4 regions of the Serratia sp. ID 25-353 genome follow, and region 1 is predicted to be linked to each of the others. Evidence: predicted binding sites of a transcription regulator. Region 1 holds the regulator's gene; each other region holds the start of a gene.
The links. Region 1 encodes PurR, which represses purine synthesis genes. Its sites were predicted from a motif close to CANGCAAACGTTTGCNTG; they were not measured.

Region 2: a site for PurR is predicted at 1,580-1,597, ahead of carA (glutamine-hydrolyzing carbamoyl-phosphate synthase small subunit). Genes of this name have one in related genera too.
Region 3: a site for PurR is predicted at 1,590-1,607, ahead of rbsD (D-ribose pyranase). Genes of this name have one in related genera too.
Region 4: a site for PurR is predicted at 2,198-2,215, ahead of tusA (sulfurtransferase TusA). Genes of this name have one in related genera too.

The regions. Positions count from the first base shown of each region.
Region 1 covers NZ_CM139236.1:1,957,815-1,962,025, forward strand. The annotation lists gene ACYF6X_RS09320 (C40 family peptidase) at 107-925, shown strand; gene sodB (superoxide dismutase [Fe]) at 1,125-1,703, shown strand; gene cydH (cytochrome bd-I oxidase subunit CydH) at 1,765-1,854, opposite strand; gene purR (HTH-type transcriptional repressor PurR) at 2,179-3,204, shown strand; gene punR (DNA-binding transcriptional activator PunR) at 3,201-4,145, opposite strand.
Region 2 covers NZ_CM139236.1:3,526,500-3,530,710, reverse strand. The annotation lists gene ACYF6X_RS17065 (glycosyltransferase) at 1-265, shown strand, start outside; gene dapB (4-hydroxy-tetrahydrodipicolinate reductase) at 529-1,350, shown strand; gene carA (glutamine-hydrolyzing carbamoyl-phosphate synthase small subunit) at 1,821-2,969, shown strand; gene carB (carbamoyl-phosphate synthase large subunit) at 2,986-4,211, shown strand, end outside.
Region 3 covers NZ_CM139236.1:5,057,887-5,062,097, forward strand. The annotation lists gene rbsA (ribose ABC transporter ATP-binding protein RbsA) at 1-1,149, opposite strand, end outside; gene rbsD (D-ribose pyranase) at 1,157-1,576, opposite strand; gene kup (low affinity potassium transporter Kup) at 1,748-3,616, opposite strand; gene ravA (ATPase RavA) at 3,900-4,211, shown strand, end outside.
Region 4 covers NZ_CM139236.1:206,466-210,676, reverse strand. The annotation lists gene ACYF6X_RS00910 (zinc/cadmium/mercury/lead-transporting ATPase) at 1-1,775, shown strand, start outside; gene tusA (sulfurtransferase TusA) at 1,865-2,110, opposite strand; gene ACYF6X_RS00900 (7-cyano-7-deazaguanine/7-aminomethyl-7-deazaguanine transporter) at 2,331-2,990, shown strand; gene ACYF6X_RS00895 (GNAT family N-acetyltransferase) at 3,032-3,466, shown strand; gene ACYF6X_RS00890 (DcrB family lipoprotein) at 3,547-4,110, shown strand; gene glpC (anaerobic glycerol-3-phosphate dehydrogenase subunit GlpC) at 4,146-4,211, opposite strand, start outside.

The DNA.
Region 1 (4,211 bases):
AATATGGATTATTATTTATGAGTTCTTCGCTGTTTTATATGGCGAAATTCGGGAATACTGTAACTCTTTCGATATCCGCTTCGGGGCCAAGGTTGGTGACGTCGACATGCGTTTAATTCTTACGCTCTTTGCGCTGCTGTTTACGCAGCTCTTCTTCAATTTGGCGCACGCTGCGCCACAGGCGCGTGTTGCCGCCGAGCAGCGTAAAAGCCATGCTAATGAAGCGCGGCCCGATGACCGCAGAAAAAAGAAAGCGGACAAAGCCGCTAAAAAAGCCAAAGTGACGGCCCCTGCGAAAAAAACCAAGACCGCCAAGGCGAAAAGCGAGAAAAGCGCGAAAAAGATCGTCAGCGCCAAACCCAAGGCCAAAGCACAGAAAACCGCCAAGATTAAAGTCACCCCGCCGAAAAAGGGCTATAAAAAAGGCTATGGTCGCCATCGCGAAGCCGGTATGGCCACCGCCAAACTGGCGCGTGATGAAAAGCCGTTAAAACTCAGCCCGGCGCACAAAAAACGCTACCAGCATGCCAAGCAGACCGCGATGGCCAAGCTGATGGATCAGATGGGCAAGCCTTATCGCTGGGGCGGCAGTTCGCCGCGCACCGGTTTCGACTGCAGCGGCCTTATCTATTACGCCTATAAAGACGTGGTGAAAATCAAAATGCCGCGCACCGCCAACGAAATGTATCACCTGCGCGACGCGGCGCCGATCAAGAAAAGCGAACTGGAAAGCGGCGATCTGGTGTTCTTCCGCATCAACAACCGCGGCGTGGCGGACCATGTTGGCGTCTACCTGGGCAACGGCAAATTCATCCAGTCGCCGCGCACCGGCGAAGAGATCCGCATCAGCCAGCTCGACAATGACTATTGGCAGAACCACTACATCGGCGCACGCCGCGTAGTGACGCCGAAAACCATTCGTTAATGCCCTGCTCTGCGCGGTTGCGGCCTGGGTCGCAACCGCCTGTTCAAGCTCTCGCCCATCGCACCACCCCACGCGCATTTCTCGCTTTTCTTCCTGTTTTTTATGATGAAAATTGTTAAGATTGAAAGACCACAATAAAAAACGGCCCATATGACTCTCGCCCCGGCGGGAAGCGAATGGCGCTGTAAAGGAGGAAGCAATGTCGTTTGAATTACCTGCATTACCGTATGAGAAAAACGCGCTCGAGCCGCACATCTCCGCCGAGACCCTGGAATACCACTACGGCAAACACCACAACACCTACGTGGTTAACCTGAACAACCTGGTGAAAGGCAGCGAATTCGAGGGCAAATCGCTCGAAGAGATCATCAAGACCTCTGACGGCGGCGTCTTCAACAACGCCGCGCAGGTGTGGAACCACACCTTCTACTGGCACTGCCTGTCGCCACAGGGCGGCGGTGAACCGCAGGGCGAACTGGCGGCGGCGATCGTCAAATCCTTCGGCTCCTTCGCTGCGTTCAAAGAGCAGTTCACCGATGCCGCAGTGAAAAACTTCGGCGCCGGCTGGACCTGGCTGGTGAAAAAACCGGACGGCGCGCTGGCGATCGTCAACACCTCCAACGCGGCCACCCCGCTGACCGGTGAAGACAAACCGCTGCTGACCGTTGACGTGTGGGAACACGCGTATTACATCGATTACCGCAATGCGCGTCCAAAATACCTGGAAAACTTCTGGGCGTTGGTCAACTGGACCTTCGCCGCGGAAAACCTGGCGTAAGCGCAGGTTCTGAGGTGATGAGGCGCAGCCAGGCTGCGCCTTTTTTATAACCGGGGGTAAATCAGTTCAACGCGGCAACGAAGCTGAAAGCGATAATGACCGCCAACGCGCAGACGGTGGTAAACAGCGACATCTTCAATTCGGTATCCATGACAACTCCTTTAAAATGGGCTTTCCTAAGGATAAAAGGCGCACAATTAGTACGTCAAATCATTTTCCCACAGTTCGCCGATAAAATCTTGTTATCATTTCCCGGTTTATAATCTCGATTACCTCTTCCACTTTTGTTCAATATGCGACAAAATTCGCAGTTCACAACTGCGTACCGGCATCCATGCCCCTCCTGACTAAGCGCTGAAGACTTCAACACACTAAAAACTCAGTTTTCGCTTCTCTGGAGAAGGATCTACGTAGGCAAACGATTAACATCACACTTACATGCTGTAAACATGTGAGTTCAGGAGTCATTCCTTACATGGCAACGATTAAAGATGTGGCCAAACGCGCGGGCGTTTCCACCACCACCGTTTCGCACGTCATCAATAAGACTCGTTTCGTCGCCGAAGAGACCAAAGCGGCCGTGTGGGCCGCCATCAAAGAGCTGCACTACTCGCCGAGCGCCGTGGCGCGCAGCCTGAAAGTCAATCACACCAAGTCGATCGGCCTGCTGGCCACCTCGAGCGAAGCGCCCTACTTTGCCGAAGTGATCGAGGCGGTGGAAAACAGCTGCTACAGCAAGGGCTACACCCTGATCCTGTGCAACTCGCACAACAATCTGGACAAGCAGCGCGCCTACCTGGCGATGCTGGCGCAAAAGCGCGTCGACGGCCTGCTGGTCATGTGCTCCGAGTACCCCGATCAGCTGCTGGGCATGCTGGAAGACTACCGTAATATCCCGATGGTGGTGATGGACTGGGGCGCCGCGCGCGGCGACTTCACCGATACCATCATCGATAACGCGTTCGAAGGCGGCTATCTGGCCGGCCGTTATCTGATCGAGCGCGGCCACCGCGATATCGGCGCCATTCCGGGCCAGCTGTCGCGCAACACCGGCGGCGGCCGTCATCAGGGCTTTATGAAGGCGCTGCAGGAAGCGCATATCGACATTCGCGAAGAGTGGATCGTCCAGGGTGACTTCGAGCCGGAGTCCGGCTACAAGGCGATGCACCAAATCCTGTCGCAAAAACAGCGGCCGACCGCGGTATTCTGCGGCGGCGACATCATGGCGATGGGCGCCATCTGCGCGGCCGACGAGCTGGGGCTGCGGGTGCCACAGGATATTTCCGTGATCGGCTATGACAACGTGCGCAACGCCCGCTACTTCACCCCGGCGCTGACCACCATTCACCAGCCTAAAGAACGCCTGGGCGAAATGGCCTTCACCATGCTGCTGGATCGCATTATCAGCAAGCGCGAAGAGTCGCAGGTGATCGAAGTGCATCCGAAGCTGATCGAACGCCGCTCGGTCGCCGACGGCCCGTTCATCGACTACCGCCGCTAATCCCTCGCGCCGGAAGCCTGCGCGGCTTCCGGTTCCACCTCGCTCAGCCATTCCTGATTCAGCGTTTCCCCATCGCCAAGATACGCCAGCAGCCAGCTCATCGCCGGTGACGGTTTATCCTGCTGCCAGGTCAGGCAGCAAGGGCTGGCGGGAAACGGCTGCTGCAACTGCAACGCCGTCAGCTCACCGCGCTGCACCCGCGGCAGCGCCCGATGTGCCGGCATCATGCCGACGCACAGCCCGGCGCACAAACAGTCGAGCGCCGAAGTCCAGTCCGGCACCACCAGCCGTCGCTGGTTATCCAGCGTCCAGGTGACGCGCTTGGGCAGATTGCGCGAGGTGTCCTCCAGGCAAAGCGAAGGGTATGGCCGCAGCTGATCGTCATTCAGCGGCCCCGTCAACTGCGCCAGCGGATGTTGCGGGCTGGCCACGCACAGCCAGTTCATATAACCCATGTCGCGAAAGGCGAAGCCGCCGCCGACCGGCACCGCACGGGTGGCGCCGATCGCCATGTCCGCTCTGCCGTCCACCAAGGCATCCCACACGCCGTTGAACACCTCGGGTTGCAGCATCAATTCGACGTCGGGGAAATGACGGTAGAAATCCAGCACCAGTTGGCGGCTGCGCTGCGGTTTGACGATGATGTCGACCGCGATATTCAGCTGGCCGCGCCACCCGTTAGCCACCTGCTGACAGTGGCGGCGAGTGTCGAGCATTTTTTTGATAACAACTCGCGCATCCTTGATAAACAACGCGCCGGCCGGCGTCAACTCCACGTCGCGGTGACGCCGCTCAAACAGCGGCACCGCCAGCCATTGCTCCAGCTGCCGTACGGTATAGCTCACCGCCGACGGCACCCGGTGCAGCTCCTGCGCCGCCGCGCTGAAACTGCCGGTACGCGCCACTGCGTCGACCACTTCAAGAGAATATTCAGACCACATCGCTTTGCCTTCAATTTTTTTAACAGCACTTTGCAAATATTACCGTTTCACAAGCAGAGATCCAGC
Region 2 (4,211 bases), 1.6 Mb from region 1:
CAACGCTGCGCTGGACAGCGGCGTGCCGCTGATCGTCGCCGGTACCGGTGAGGACAAGCTTGAGGCGGCCGCGCGCGTGGTGGCCGCCGGCTGCGGCATCAGTCTGCATACCAGCACACCGACCGCCGAACAGATCCTGGCGGCGGCGATGCGCATTCTGCAACAGCCGATCTATCGCCAACGCGCGGCGCTGGTGCGTGAGGATTATGCCCGCCACGACGCGCTGACGGCGATCGCCAACGAAGTGGCGGCCATTACCGCCTGACCTCGCCGTTCTCCCTTCCTAAGGCGCCGTTTTCGGCGCCTTTTTTATGCATTTTTTTGCCATGGAAACTGCATGATTATGTACAATCGTCGCAGGCCGCCAAATCGGTTGAATGTTAATCTCACGACAGCGCCGCTGATGAGAACGGGGGAATATCATAATTTTCTAATTATGAAATGAATCCTCTGGCGACGCTGAAGCGGGGCGGTTACCCTGAATCGATAGCCTAATGGGATAGGCGTCAAATCAAGAAGAGAGCAAGCATGAGTGATTCACAAATCCGCATTGCGATTGCGGGCGCCGGCGGCCGGATGGGCCGTCAGTTGATCCAGGCGGTGCAGCAGGCGGAAGGCGTGTTATTGGGGGCGGCGCTGTCGCGTCCTGGCTCCAGCCTGGTCGGCGTCGACGCCGGCGAACTGGCGGGCATTGGCGCGCTGGGTATCAAAGTGAGCGACAGTCTGGAGAAGGTGGCGAGCGAGTTCGATGTTTTGATCGACTTTACCCGCCCGGAGAGCACCCGGGGCTACCTGGATTTTTGCGTGGCGCACCACAAGGCGATGGTGATTGGCACAACCGGCTTCGATGACGCCGGCAAACAGGCGATCCGCGATGCGGCGCAGCATATCGGCATCGTGTTCGCCGCCAACTTCAGCGTCGGCGTCAACCTGGTGCTGAAATTGCTGGAGAAGGCCGCGCAGGTAATGGGCGACTATAGCGATATCGAAATCGTCGAGGCGCACCACCGGCACAAAGTGGATGCGCCGTCGGGCACGGCGCTGGCCATGGGCGAAGCGATCGCCGGCGCGTTGGGGCGCGACCTGAAAAACTGCGCGGTCTATGCGCGCGAAGGCCATACCGGCGAACGCGATCCGAAAAGCATCGGCTTTGCCACCATTCGCGCCGGCGACATCGTCGGCGAACACACCGCGATGTTCGCCGACATCGGTGAACGGGTGGAAATCACCCATAAGGCCTCCAGCCGGATGACTTTTGCCAGCGGCGCGGTGCGCGCGGCTAGCTGGTTGCATAACCGGGATAAAGGTCTGTTTGATATGCGAGATGTGTTGAATCTTGACCAATTATAATTGATTTGCATACCATCGTGATGTGGTTGTATTGATCATAATTCTATGATAATCGGACAATAATTTTATTGTCCTTTTTTTTAACATGAAAAATGAGGCTTTGGTAAGACTTTGTTGTTTTGATTGTTATTTGTTGGTGTTTATCTTGCTGATCGTCCCGTTTTTATCCGCTGAGTCTCATTTTAGCGTCTTTTTGAGCCCATTCTGGCACCGTTTCCCGTCATTCTTTCCCGCAACCGTTTTCCAGCCCCGGTTTTCTGTGTTTTTATCGCCGCTCAAGCCGCATGAGCGCCGAGAACTGCAAAAATAAAACAAAAAACGGCAGTTTGGGTAGACAAGCCGAGCACTCATCATTAAAATGCGCCCAATTTGCCAAAAATTGGCCTCGCGGACGGTTTTTGCATTGATTTAGATCGCGATATCTGAATTAATATGCAAATATTGTGATTGATTATTCCTCGGAGGATGTTTTGATAAAGTCAGCGCTATTGGTTCTGGAAGACGGAACCCAATTCCACGGTCGGGCCATCGGGGCAGAGGGAACGGCAGTGGGGGAAGTGGTCTTCAATACGTCGATGACCGGTTATCAAGAAATCCTCACTGATCCTTCCTATTCCCGCCAGATCGTTACTCTTACTTATCCTCATATCGGCAATGTCGGCACCAATGCTTCCGACGAAGAATCCTCCGCAGTACACGCCCAAGGCCTCGTCATTCGTGACCTCCCGCTGATCGCCAGCAACTACCGCAACGAAGAAAGCCTGTCCGACTACCTCAAGCGTCACAACATCGTGGCAATCGCCGATATCGATACCCGTAAATTAACCCGCCTGCTGCGCGAGAAGGGCGCCCAGAACGGCTGCATCATCGCCGCCGACTCGCCGGACGCCGCGCTGGCCCTGGCCAAGGCGCAAGGTTTCCCGGGGTTGAAGGGTATGGATCTGGCGAAAGAGGTCACCACCCAAGAGGCCTACAGCTGGCAGCAAGGCAGCTGGACGCTTGAAGGTGACCTGCCTGAAGCCAAAACCGCCGCGGAACTGCCGTTCCACGTGGTGGCTTACGACTACGGCGCCAAGCGCAACATCCTGCGCATGCTGGTGGATCGCGGCTGCCGCCTGACCGTGGTGCCGGCGCAGACCCCGGCCGACGAGGTGCTGAAAATGAATCCGGACGGCATCTTCCTGTCCAACGGCCCGGGCGACCCGGAGCCGTGCGACTACGCCATCGCCGCCATCAAACAGTTCCTGGAAACCGACATTCCGGTGTTCGGCATCTGCCTGGGCCACCAGCTGCTGGCGCTGGCCAGCGGGGCGAAAACCATGAAGATGAAACTCGGCCACCACGGCGGCAACCACCCGGTGAAGGATCTGGACAACAACACCGTGATGATCACCGCGCAGAACCACGGCTTCGCCGTCGATGAAAACAACCTGCCGGCGAACCTGCGCGTCACGCACAAATCGCTGTTCGACCACACGGTGCAGGGCATTCACCGCACCGACAAAGCAGCGTTCAGCTTCCAGGGTCACCCGGAAGCCAGCCCAGGCCCGCACGATGCCGCGCCGCTGTTCGATCACTTCATCGAACTGATTGAGACTTACCGTTCTAACGCCAAATAATCAGGAGCAGTAAAAAATGCCAAAACGTACAGACATAAAAAGCATCCTGATCCTCGGCGCTGGCCCGATCGTTATCGGCCAGGCGTGTGAGTTCGACTACTCGGGTGCCCAGGCGTGTAAAGCGCTGCGCGAAGAGGGTTACCGCGTCATTCTGGTCAACTCCAACCCGGCGACCATCATGACCGACCCGGAAATGGCTGATGCGACCTATATCGAGCCGATCCACTGGGAAGTGGTGCGCAAGATCATCGAAAAAGAGCGCCCGGATGCGGTGCTGCCGACCATGGGCGGCCAGACGGCGCTGAACTGCGCGCTGGAGCTGGAACGTCAGGGCGTACTGGCCGAGTTCGGCGTTACCATGATCGGCGCGACCGCCGATGCGATCGACAAGGCCGAAGACCGTCGCCGTTTCGACGTGGCGATGAAGAAAATCGGTCTGGACACCGCGCGTTCCGGCATCGCGCATACCATGGAAGAAGCGCTGGCGGTAGCCGCTGACGTCGGCTTCCCGTGCATCATCCGCCCTTCCTTTACCATGGGCGGCACCGGCGGCGGCATCGCCTACAACCGCGAAGAGTTCGAAGAGATCTGCGAACGTGGCCTCGACCTGTCACCGACCAAAGAACTGCTGATCGACGAATCGCTGATCGGTTGGAAAGAGTACGAGATGGAGGTAGTGCGCGATAAGAACGACAACTGCATCATCGTCTGCTCCATCGAAAACTTCGACGCCATGGGCATCCACACCGGCGACTCGATCACCGTCGCACCGGCCCAGACCCTGACCGACAAGGAATACCAAATCATGCGCAACGCCTCGATGGCGGTGCTGCGTGAGATCGGCGTCGAAACCGGCGGCTCCAACGTGCAGTTCTCGGTCAACCCGAAAACCGGCCGCCTGATCGTTATCGAAATGAACCCGCGCGTGTCGCGCTCTTCGGCGCTGGCGTCGAAAGCCACCGGCTTCCCTATCGCCAAGATCGCCGCCAAGCTGGCGGTGGGCTACACCCTCGATGAGCTGATGAACGACATCACCGGCGGCCGCACCCCGGCATCGTTCGAACCGTCCATCGACTACGTCGTGACCAAGATCCCGCGCTTCAACTTCGAGAAGTTCGCCGGCGCCAACGACCGCCTGACCACCCAGATGAAGTCGGTCGGCGAAGTGATGGCCATCGGCCGCACCCAGCAGGAGTCGCTGCAAAAAGCGCTGCGCGGTCTGGAAGTGGGCGCCACCGGCTT
Region 3 (4,211 bases), 2.0 Mb from region 1:
ATTGAACAGCCGGATGAAATCCCCCACCGCCTGCCGCTCGTCAGCCTGTTTCAGGCTGCCGTCGGCGCGGCTGAAGTAGCGCAGCGCAGTCAGCGACATGTTTTCCTTCACCGACATGCCCAACACCAGGCCGTCGCGCTTGCGGTCTTCCGAGATATAGACGATGCCGTTCGCCAACCCGTCCTGCGGCGAATGGGTGACCACCTCGCGGCCGTCCAGGTTGACGGCGCCAGCCTTGCGCGGGGCGGCGCCGTACAGGATCTTCATCAATTCAGTACGCCCGGCGCCCATCAGCCCGGCCACGCCGAGGATCTCGCCGCGGTACAGCGTAAAGCTGACGTCTTCAACGCCGGGACCGGAAAGGTGGCTGACTTCCAGCCGTTTTTCCCCGCGCGGCAAATCAAGGCGCGGGTACTGCTCCTCCAGCTTGCGGCCAACCATCATCTCAATCAGCGAATCTTCCTGCAGCTCGCTCACCGGCCGCTCGGCGATAAACTGCCCGTCGCGGAACACGGTCACGTCGTCGCAGATTTCAAAAATCTCTTTCAGGCGGTGCGAGATATAAACGATGCCGCGCCCTTCGGCCTTCAGCTCGTTGATCACCTTAAACAGCGAGGCGGTTTCGGTGTCGGTCAGCGCATCGGTCGGTTCGTCCATGATGATCACTTTCGATTCGAAGCTCAGTACCTTGGCGATCTCCACCATCTGCTGATCGCCAATCGACAGCTCGCCCACCAGCCGGTGGCTGCTGTAGCGCAGATTGAGACGCGCCAACAAGCGATCGGCCTCGGCATACATGCGCTTCCAGTCAATGCGGCCGAAACGGTTGACGAACTCGCGGCCGAGGAAGATGTTTTCCGCAATCGTCAACTGCGGGATCAGGTTCAGCTCCTGATGAATAATGCCGATGCCCGCTTCCTGCGAATCCTTAGGCCCGTTGAACACCACCTCGTTACCGAGAAAATACTGGCTGCCGGCATCTTTCTGGTAGATGCCGGTCAGCACTTTCATCATGGTGGACTTCCCGGCGCCGTTTTCCCCCACCAGCGCCATCACCTTGCCGGGATAGACACTGAGGGCGGCGCCGGAAAGCGCCTTCACGCCGGGAAAGGCTTTATCAATCCCTTTCAGTTGCAGTAAAGGTTGCATACGCGCCTCAGAAAGTTACGCCGGCGCACAGGATCACGTTCGCATAAGGCGAACACTCCCCACTGCGGATTACCGCCCGGCTGTACTCGGTTTGCGCTTTAAACGCCTGATGGCTGATATAGCGCACGCTGATGGTGTTACCCTGGCGTTGGCCCAGAGCGGTCAGCTCAGCCAACAGTGCCTCGTGGAGCGACGGATTCTGTTTCACGATCTCTTCTGCCAGGATGGCGCTTTCTACCTGCATCTCTTGCGTGACCGCCGCGAACACCTGCATGAAGGTCGGCACGCCCTGCGTCAGCGCCAGATCGATGCGCTGCGTCGCCGTCGGTATCGGCAGGCCCGCATCGCACAGGGTGAGCTGGTCGGTATGCCCCAGCCGGGCAATCACGGCAGACACGTCGGAATTCAGTAATACGCCTTTTTTCATCTTCTCACTCCACCAGCGAAACGTTTCGCTCTTTGAGGGAGTTTAAAAAAACGGCAGGGGAAGGCAACCGGGACAATGCAGAAGTGTGATCGCTATCGAAACGTTTCGTTCACGCACGGGCAATGCACAAACAAAAGGGGCTCAGCCATGCTGAGCCCCTTATTCGGTGGGTTAGATCTCGACCTGCGTGCCGAGCTCGATGACCCGGTTCGGCGGGATCTCAAACTGATCCGGCGCGCGCAGCGCATTGCGGCTCAGGGCGACGAACAGTTTACCGCGCAGGTAGAGGTACCACGGCCGCTTGGTGAGGATCAGCGATTCATGGGACATGAAGAAAGAGGTCTCCGACATGCGGCACGGCAACCCTTCCAGCCCGCAGCGGTGGAACACTTCCTCGACGTTCGGCGTTTCGCGCCAGCCGTAGCTGGCCACCACCCGCCAGAAGGTCGGCGACAGCTGTTCGATGGTCACCCGGCGCACGTTGTGCACGTAAGGCGCATCCTCGGTGCGCAGCGTCAGCAGCACCACGCGTTCATGCAGCACCTTGTTGTGCTTCAGGTTGTGCAGCAGCGCAAAAGGAATGACGTTGGTGGCGCGCGACAGGAACACCGCGGTACCCGGCACTCGCACCGGCGGCGATTTCTCCAGCGAGGCGATCATCGCCTCCAACGAGTTGCCGTGTTCATGCAGGCGGCGCAGCAGGCGGAAGCGCTCGCTCTTCCAGGTGGTCATAATGATGAACATCACCAGCGCCAACGTCAGCGGCAACCAGCCGCCGGAGAACAGCTTCAGGGCGTTGGCGGAGAACATCGGCACGTCGATGATCAGCAAGATGGCCACGATGCCGATCGCCAGGAAGCGATTCCAGTGCCAGTTGTTGATCGCCACCGAGGTGACCAGAATGCTGGTCAGCACCATGGTGCCGGTGACGGCGATGCCGTACGCCGCCGCCAGATTACTGGAGTGTTCGAAGCCGATAATCACCAGCACCACCGAGATATACAGCGTCCAGTTGATCACCGGAATATAGATCTGGCCGGATTCCATTTCCGAGGTGTGAATGATGCGCATCGGCGACAAATAACCCAGGCGCACCGCCTGGCGGGTCAGCGAGAAGACGCCGGAAATCACCGCCTGCGAAGCGATGACCGTCGCCAGGGTCGCCAGAATCAGCAGCGGGATCAGCGCCCAGTCGGGCGCCAGCAGGAAGAACGGGTTTTTGATCGCCTCAGGGTTTTTCAGCAGCAGCGCGCCTTGGCCGAAGTAGTTAAGTACCAGCGATGGCAACACCACGGTGAACCAGGCCAGGCGAATCGGGAACTTGCCGAAGTGCCCCATATCGGCATACAGCGCCTCGACGCCGGTGATCGACAGCACCACTGCCCCCAGCGCGAAGAACGACACCTTCTTATATTCCATGAAGAAGTTGAGCGCCCATTTGGGGTTCAGCGCCTGCAGCACTTCCGGGTTCGAAATGATGCTGCGCGCACCCAGCACGGCCAACACGATGAACCACAGCAGCATTACCGGGGCGAACAGCTTACCGACGCTGCCGGTACCGTGCTTTTGGATAACAAACAGCAGCGTCAGCACCAGAATGGAGAGCGGCACGATATAGGCGTCGAGCGCAGGCGCGGCGATTTCCAACCCCTCTATTGCCGACATCACCGAGATCGCCGGGGTGATTACCACCTCGCCATAGAAGAAGCTACCGCCGATCAGGCCCAGTATCACCAGCACCGCGGTGGTGCGCGCCGAGGTGTTGCGCCCGGCCAGCGACATCAGCGTCAGAATGCCGCCCTCGCCGGCGTTGTCCGCGCGCATCACGTAGGTGAGATATTTGAGGGAAACGATCACGATCAGCATCCAGAAAATCAGCGACAGGAAGCCGAAAACCACGTCTGGACGAACATCGAAGCCGTAATGGCCGGAGAAACACTCTCTCAGCGTATAGAGAGGGCTGGTGCCGATATCACCGTAGACCACGCCGATGGCCGCCAGGGTTACCGCCGATAAGGACTGCTTATGCTCTGCGCTCATAATTCGTTTCTTTATCAGAACATCCGTTAGCGATGCATCCGCATCAGGCAAAATACGGGCTCAAAGATCCGTCACGCCCACCAGAAAGCCGCACAGTATGCACCATTTATGCGGCTTGCCTACCCTTATATCAGAGCCGAAAAATAAACAAAATGTGAACCGGATATCCGGCACAACTTAGAAAAATATTACTAATCAATAAGCTATACCACTAAAAATAATGGTGGTTTATCATCGGATTATCGACCAAGATTGGCTAACTCTCGGACAATGCGACAATTATATGACGCCATCCTCCCTTCTGGCAGAACGAATTTCCCGCCTCAGCAGCGCGCTGGAGAGCGGTCTTTATGAGCGGCAAGAAGCGATCCGCCTGTGCCTGCTGGCGGCGCTGAGCGGCGAAAGCGTATTCCTGCTCGGCCCGCCCGGCATCGCCAAGAGCCTGATCGCGCGCCGGCTGAAGTTTGCCTTCCGCAACGCCCGCTCCTTTGAATATCTGATGACGCGTTTTTCCACGCCGGAAGAGGTCTTCGGCCCGCTCTCTATTCAGGCGCTGAAAGATGAAGGGCGCTACCAGCGCCTGACCGCCGGCTAT
Region 4 (4,211 bases), 1.8 Mb from region 1:
TTAACCCGGAGCTGGGCCGCATCGCCTTTATCGCCACCACGCTGGTCGGATTGGCGCCGGTCGCCACCAAGGCGCTGCGTCTGATTCGTTCCGGCACGCCGTTCGCCATCGAAACGCTGATGAGCGTGGCGGCCATCGGCGCGCTGTTCATCGGCGCCACCGCCGAGGCGGCGATGGTGCTGCTGCTGTTTATGGTCGGTGAGCTGCTGGAATCCTACGCCGCCAACCGCGCACGGCGCGGGGTGACGGCGCTGATGGAGCTGGTGCCGGAAGATGCGCTGCTGCTGCAAGGTGCGGAGCGCAAACGCGTGCCGGTCGCCAGCCTGCGTCCGGGCGATGTGATTGAAATCGCGCCCGGCGGGCGCCTGCCGGCCGACGCCGAGCTGCTCAATCCGTTCGCCAGCTTCGACGAAAGCGCCCTGACCGGCGAGTCGGTGCCGGTCGAGCGCCAACAGGGTGAGAAAGTGGCCGCCGGCAGCCTGTCCGTCGATCAGGCGGCGCAGATGAAGGTGATCTCCGAGCCCGGCAAAAACGCCATCGACCGCATTTTGCAGCTGATTGAAGAGGCCGAAGAGCGCCGCGCGCCGATCGAACGCTTCCTCGATCGGTTCAGCCGTTATTACACCCCGGCCATTATGCTGCTGGCCGTCGCGGTGATCCTGCTGCCGCCGCTGCTGTTCTCGCAGCCGTGGGATACCTGGATCTATCGCGGCCTGACGCTGCTGCTGATCGGTTGCCCATGCGCATTGGTGATCTCGACTCCGGCGGCCATTACATCCGGGCTGGCAGCCGCCACGCGGCGCGGCGCGCTGATTAAAGGCGGTGCGGCGCTGGAACAGCTGGGCCAGATACAAACCATCGCCTTCGATAAAACCGGTACCCTGACCGAAGGCAAGCCGACGGTGACCGACGTGCTGCCGATCGGCGCGCGCACCGAACAGCGGCTGCTGCAGCTTGCCGCCGCGGTGGAAGCCGGTTCACATCACCCGCTGGCGCAGGCGATCATCAACCGCGCCGCCGAAAGCGGGACTGAGCTGCCGCTGGCGCAGGCGCGCCGCGCGCTGGCCGGCGTCGGCGTGGAAGGGATCGTGGACGGCAAGACCGTGCTGATCAGCGCGCCGGGCAAGCTGGCACCGGGCCAGCTCGACGCTCAATGGCAGAGCCAGGTAGACAAGCTGGAAAACGCCGGCAAAACGGCGGTGGTGGTGCTGGAAGACGGCGCGCCCATCGGCTTGCTGGCGCTGCGCGATACGCTGCGCGGCGACGCCAAACAGGCGATAGCCGAACTGAACGCGCTGGGTATTCGCGGCGTGATGCTGACCGGCGACAACCCGCGCGCCGCCGCGGCGATCGCCGGCGAGCTGGGCCTCGACTATCGTGCCGGCCTGCTGCCGGAAGATAAGGTCAGCGCGGTCACCGAACTGAGCGAACTGCGCCCGACGGCGATGATCGGCGACGGCATCAACGACGCCCCGGCGATGAAGGCCTCCAGCATCGGCATCGCCATGGGCAGCGGCACCGACGTGGCATTGGAAACCGCCGACGCCGCCCTAACCCACAACCGGCTGGTAGGCGTCGCGGAGATGATCCGCATCTCGCGCGCCACCCACGCCAATATCCGGCAGAACATCACCATCGCATTGGGGCTGAAGGGGGTCTTCCTGATCACCAGCCTGCTGGGGCTGACCGGTTTGTGGCTGGCGGTGCTGGCCGATTCCGGCGCCACCGCGCTGGTCACCGCCAACGCGCTGCGGCTGTTGAAAAAGCGCAGCTAAGTTCGGAAAGCAATACGGGCGCGGCATAGCGCGCCCGTTGTCATTTCGGGGAAAGGGACTTTTCCTTCATCAACACGACCGTGTCGCCGTTATACACCTTTACGCAGCAGATAACGGTATGGCGCCTGCTCGGTCTCCTGCGCCACCAGCGTATGCTCCATAAAGCGGCAGAACCCCGGAATATCGCGGGTGGTGGCTGGATCGTCGGCGATAATCAGCAGCGTTTCGCCGTTGTCCATATGGCGCACGGTTTTACGCACCATCATTACCGGTTCCGGGCAACGCAGGCCCAGCGCGTCGAGCGTCTGGTCTGCCTGGGCAAATAAGTCAGTCATGCAATTTTTCTCGTTCAAAAACGATCGGCGAACGCTCGCCGCATCTCATTAGCGCCTAGTTTACGCCGGTAGTTTTTCTGCGCAAGATGCGTTAACGTTTGCGTTAAATTTAACCATTGCATTGGTTGCGCAAACGCGTATCATGCCGCCGCGCAGCGTTTTTTGCTGTTTTGACAAGACACACTGGGTTCCCTCACCCCACTGCTAAAAAGGCTACAATATGTATTCGTTTACCGCACAGCAGCGCTTCACGGCGTTGGTCTGGCTTTCGCTGTTTCATATCGCCATCATTACCTCCAGCAACTACCTGGTGCAGCTGCCGATCACCGTTTTCGGCTTCCATACCACCTGGGGCGCCTTTACCTTCCCGTTTATCTTCCTCGCAACCGATCTGACCGTGCGCATTTTCGGCGCGCCGCTGGCGCGGCGGATTATCCTGGCGGTGATGGTGCCGGCGCTGTTCATCTCTTACGTGATCTCCACCGTCACCTATCAGGGAGAATGGCAGGGCTTCGCGGCGCTGGGCAGTTTTAACCTGTTCGTGGCGCGCATTGCCGTGGCCAGCTTTATGGCCTACGTACTCGGCCAGATCCTCGACGTTCACGTCTTTAACCGCCTGCGCCAGCGCAGCGCCTGGTGGGTGGCGCCGGCGGCGGCGATGTTCTTCGGCAACATCAGCGATACGCTGGCGTTCTTCTTCATCGCCTTCTACAAGAGCAGCGATCCCTTCATGGCCAATAACTGGGTGGAGATCGCGCTGGTGGATTACAGTTTCAAGGTGATGATCTGCCTACTGTTCTTCCTGCCGATGTACGGCGTGTTGCTGAACATGCTGCTCAAACGCATCGCAGCGCGCAGCGGCAGCCTGCAGCCGAGCTGAGTCGTGTTATTCTGGGCGGCCCTATCCTTTGGAGGCCGCTCATGACCCCAATCGTCCGCACCGCCACGCTCGAAGAAATCCACCGCCTTTACCAACGCATCCCCGAATTCGGCGGCCTGCATAGCCTGGCCGATCTGCAGCGGCGTATCGGTGCCGCCCCCGCCAGCCTGTTGATCGCCGAGATAGGCGGGCAGCCGGCCGGTTTCAAACTCGGTTATCAACGGCAGGAAACGGTGTTTTACAGCTGGCTGGGTGGCGTGCTGCCGACATGCCGTCGCCACGGCGTGGCGCAGGCCTTGTTGGCCGAACAGGAACGCTGGGCGCGGGCGCAGGGCTATCGCCAACTGACGGTCAAAACCCGTAACCGGTTCCGCGCCATGCTGACGATGCTGCTCGCCCATCACTATCAGATTGTTCAGCTGGAAAAGATAGGCGAAGTGGCTGATTATCGGCTATTACTGGAAAAAAACTTGTGACAACATCTGCCTTGCATTTCAACCTGGAATAGGTTGCGATACGACAGTGAATCCCTACCGGAAAGGAAGAAGGAAGCCCGATGCGTAAAGTAGCGAAATTGATGGGTATCAGCCTGCTGGCGCTTGGCCTCGCGGCCTGCGACGGCAACACCAAAGACACCAAGGCAGCGCCAGACGGCGCAGCGGCCAGCGCGCCGGCTGGGCAGCAGGTCAGCCTGCTGGACGGTAAACTGGCGTTCACCCTGCCGGTTGGCATGGCGGATCAGAGCGGCAAGCTGGGCAACCAGGCCAACAACATGCATGTTTACGCAGACAGCACCGGCCAGCGCGCGGTGATCGTCATCCTGGGCGACAAGACCGCCGACAGCCTGGAGACCCTGGCCAAGCGCCTGGAGAATACCCAGCGCGCGCGTGACGCCAACCTGCAGGTGATCACCAACAAAGCGCTCGACGTCAACGGCGTGCCGCTGCGTCAGTTGGACAGCATCATCACCAGCGGCGGTGAAAAAGCTTATTCCTCCGTCCTGATCGGTTCGCTGAACAACAACATGCTGACCATTCAGGTGACGCTGCCGGCGGACAATCAGCAGCAGGCGCAGACCGAAGCCGAAGGCATCATCTCCACCCTGAAGCTGAAGCAGTAATCCCACAGAGGGCCGGCTTGCCGGCCCTTTCGTTTTTACGTCAGCGCCTGCGCCAGCAAGGTGATCGGATGTTCGCAGCGCTTGCTGGTGGACATTTCTAT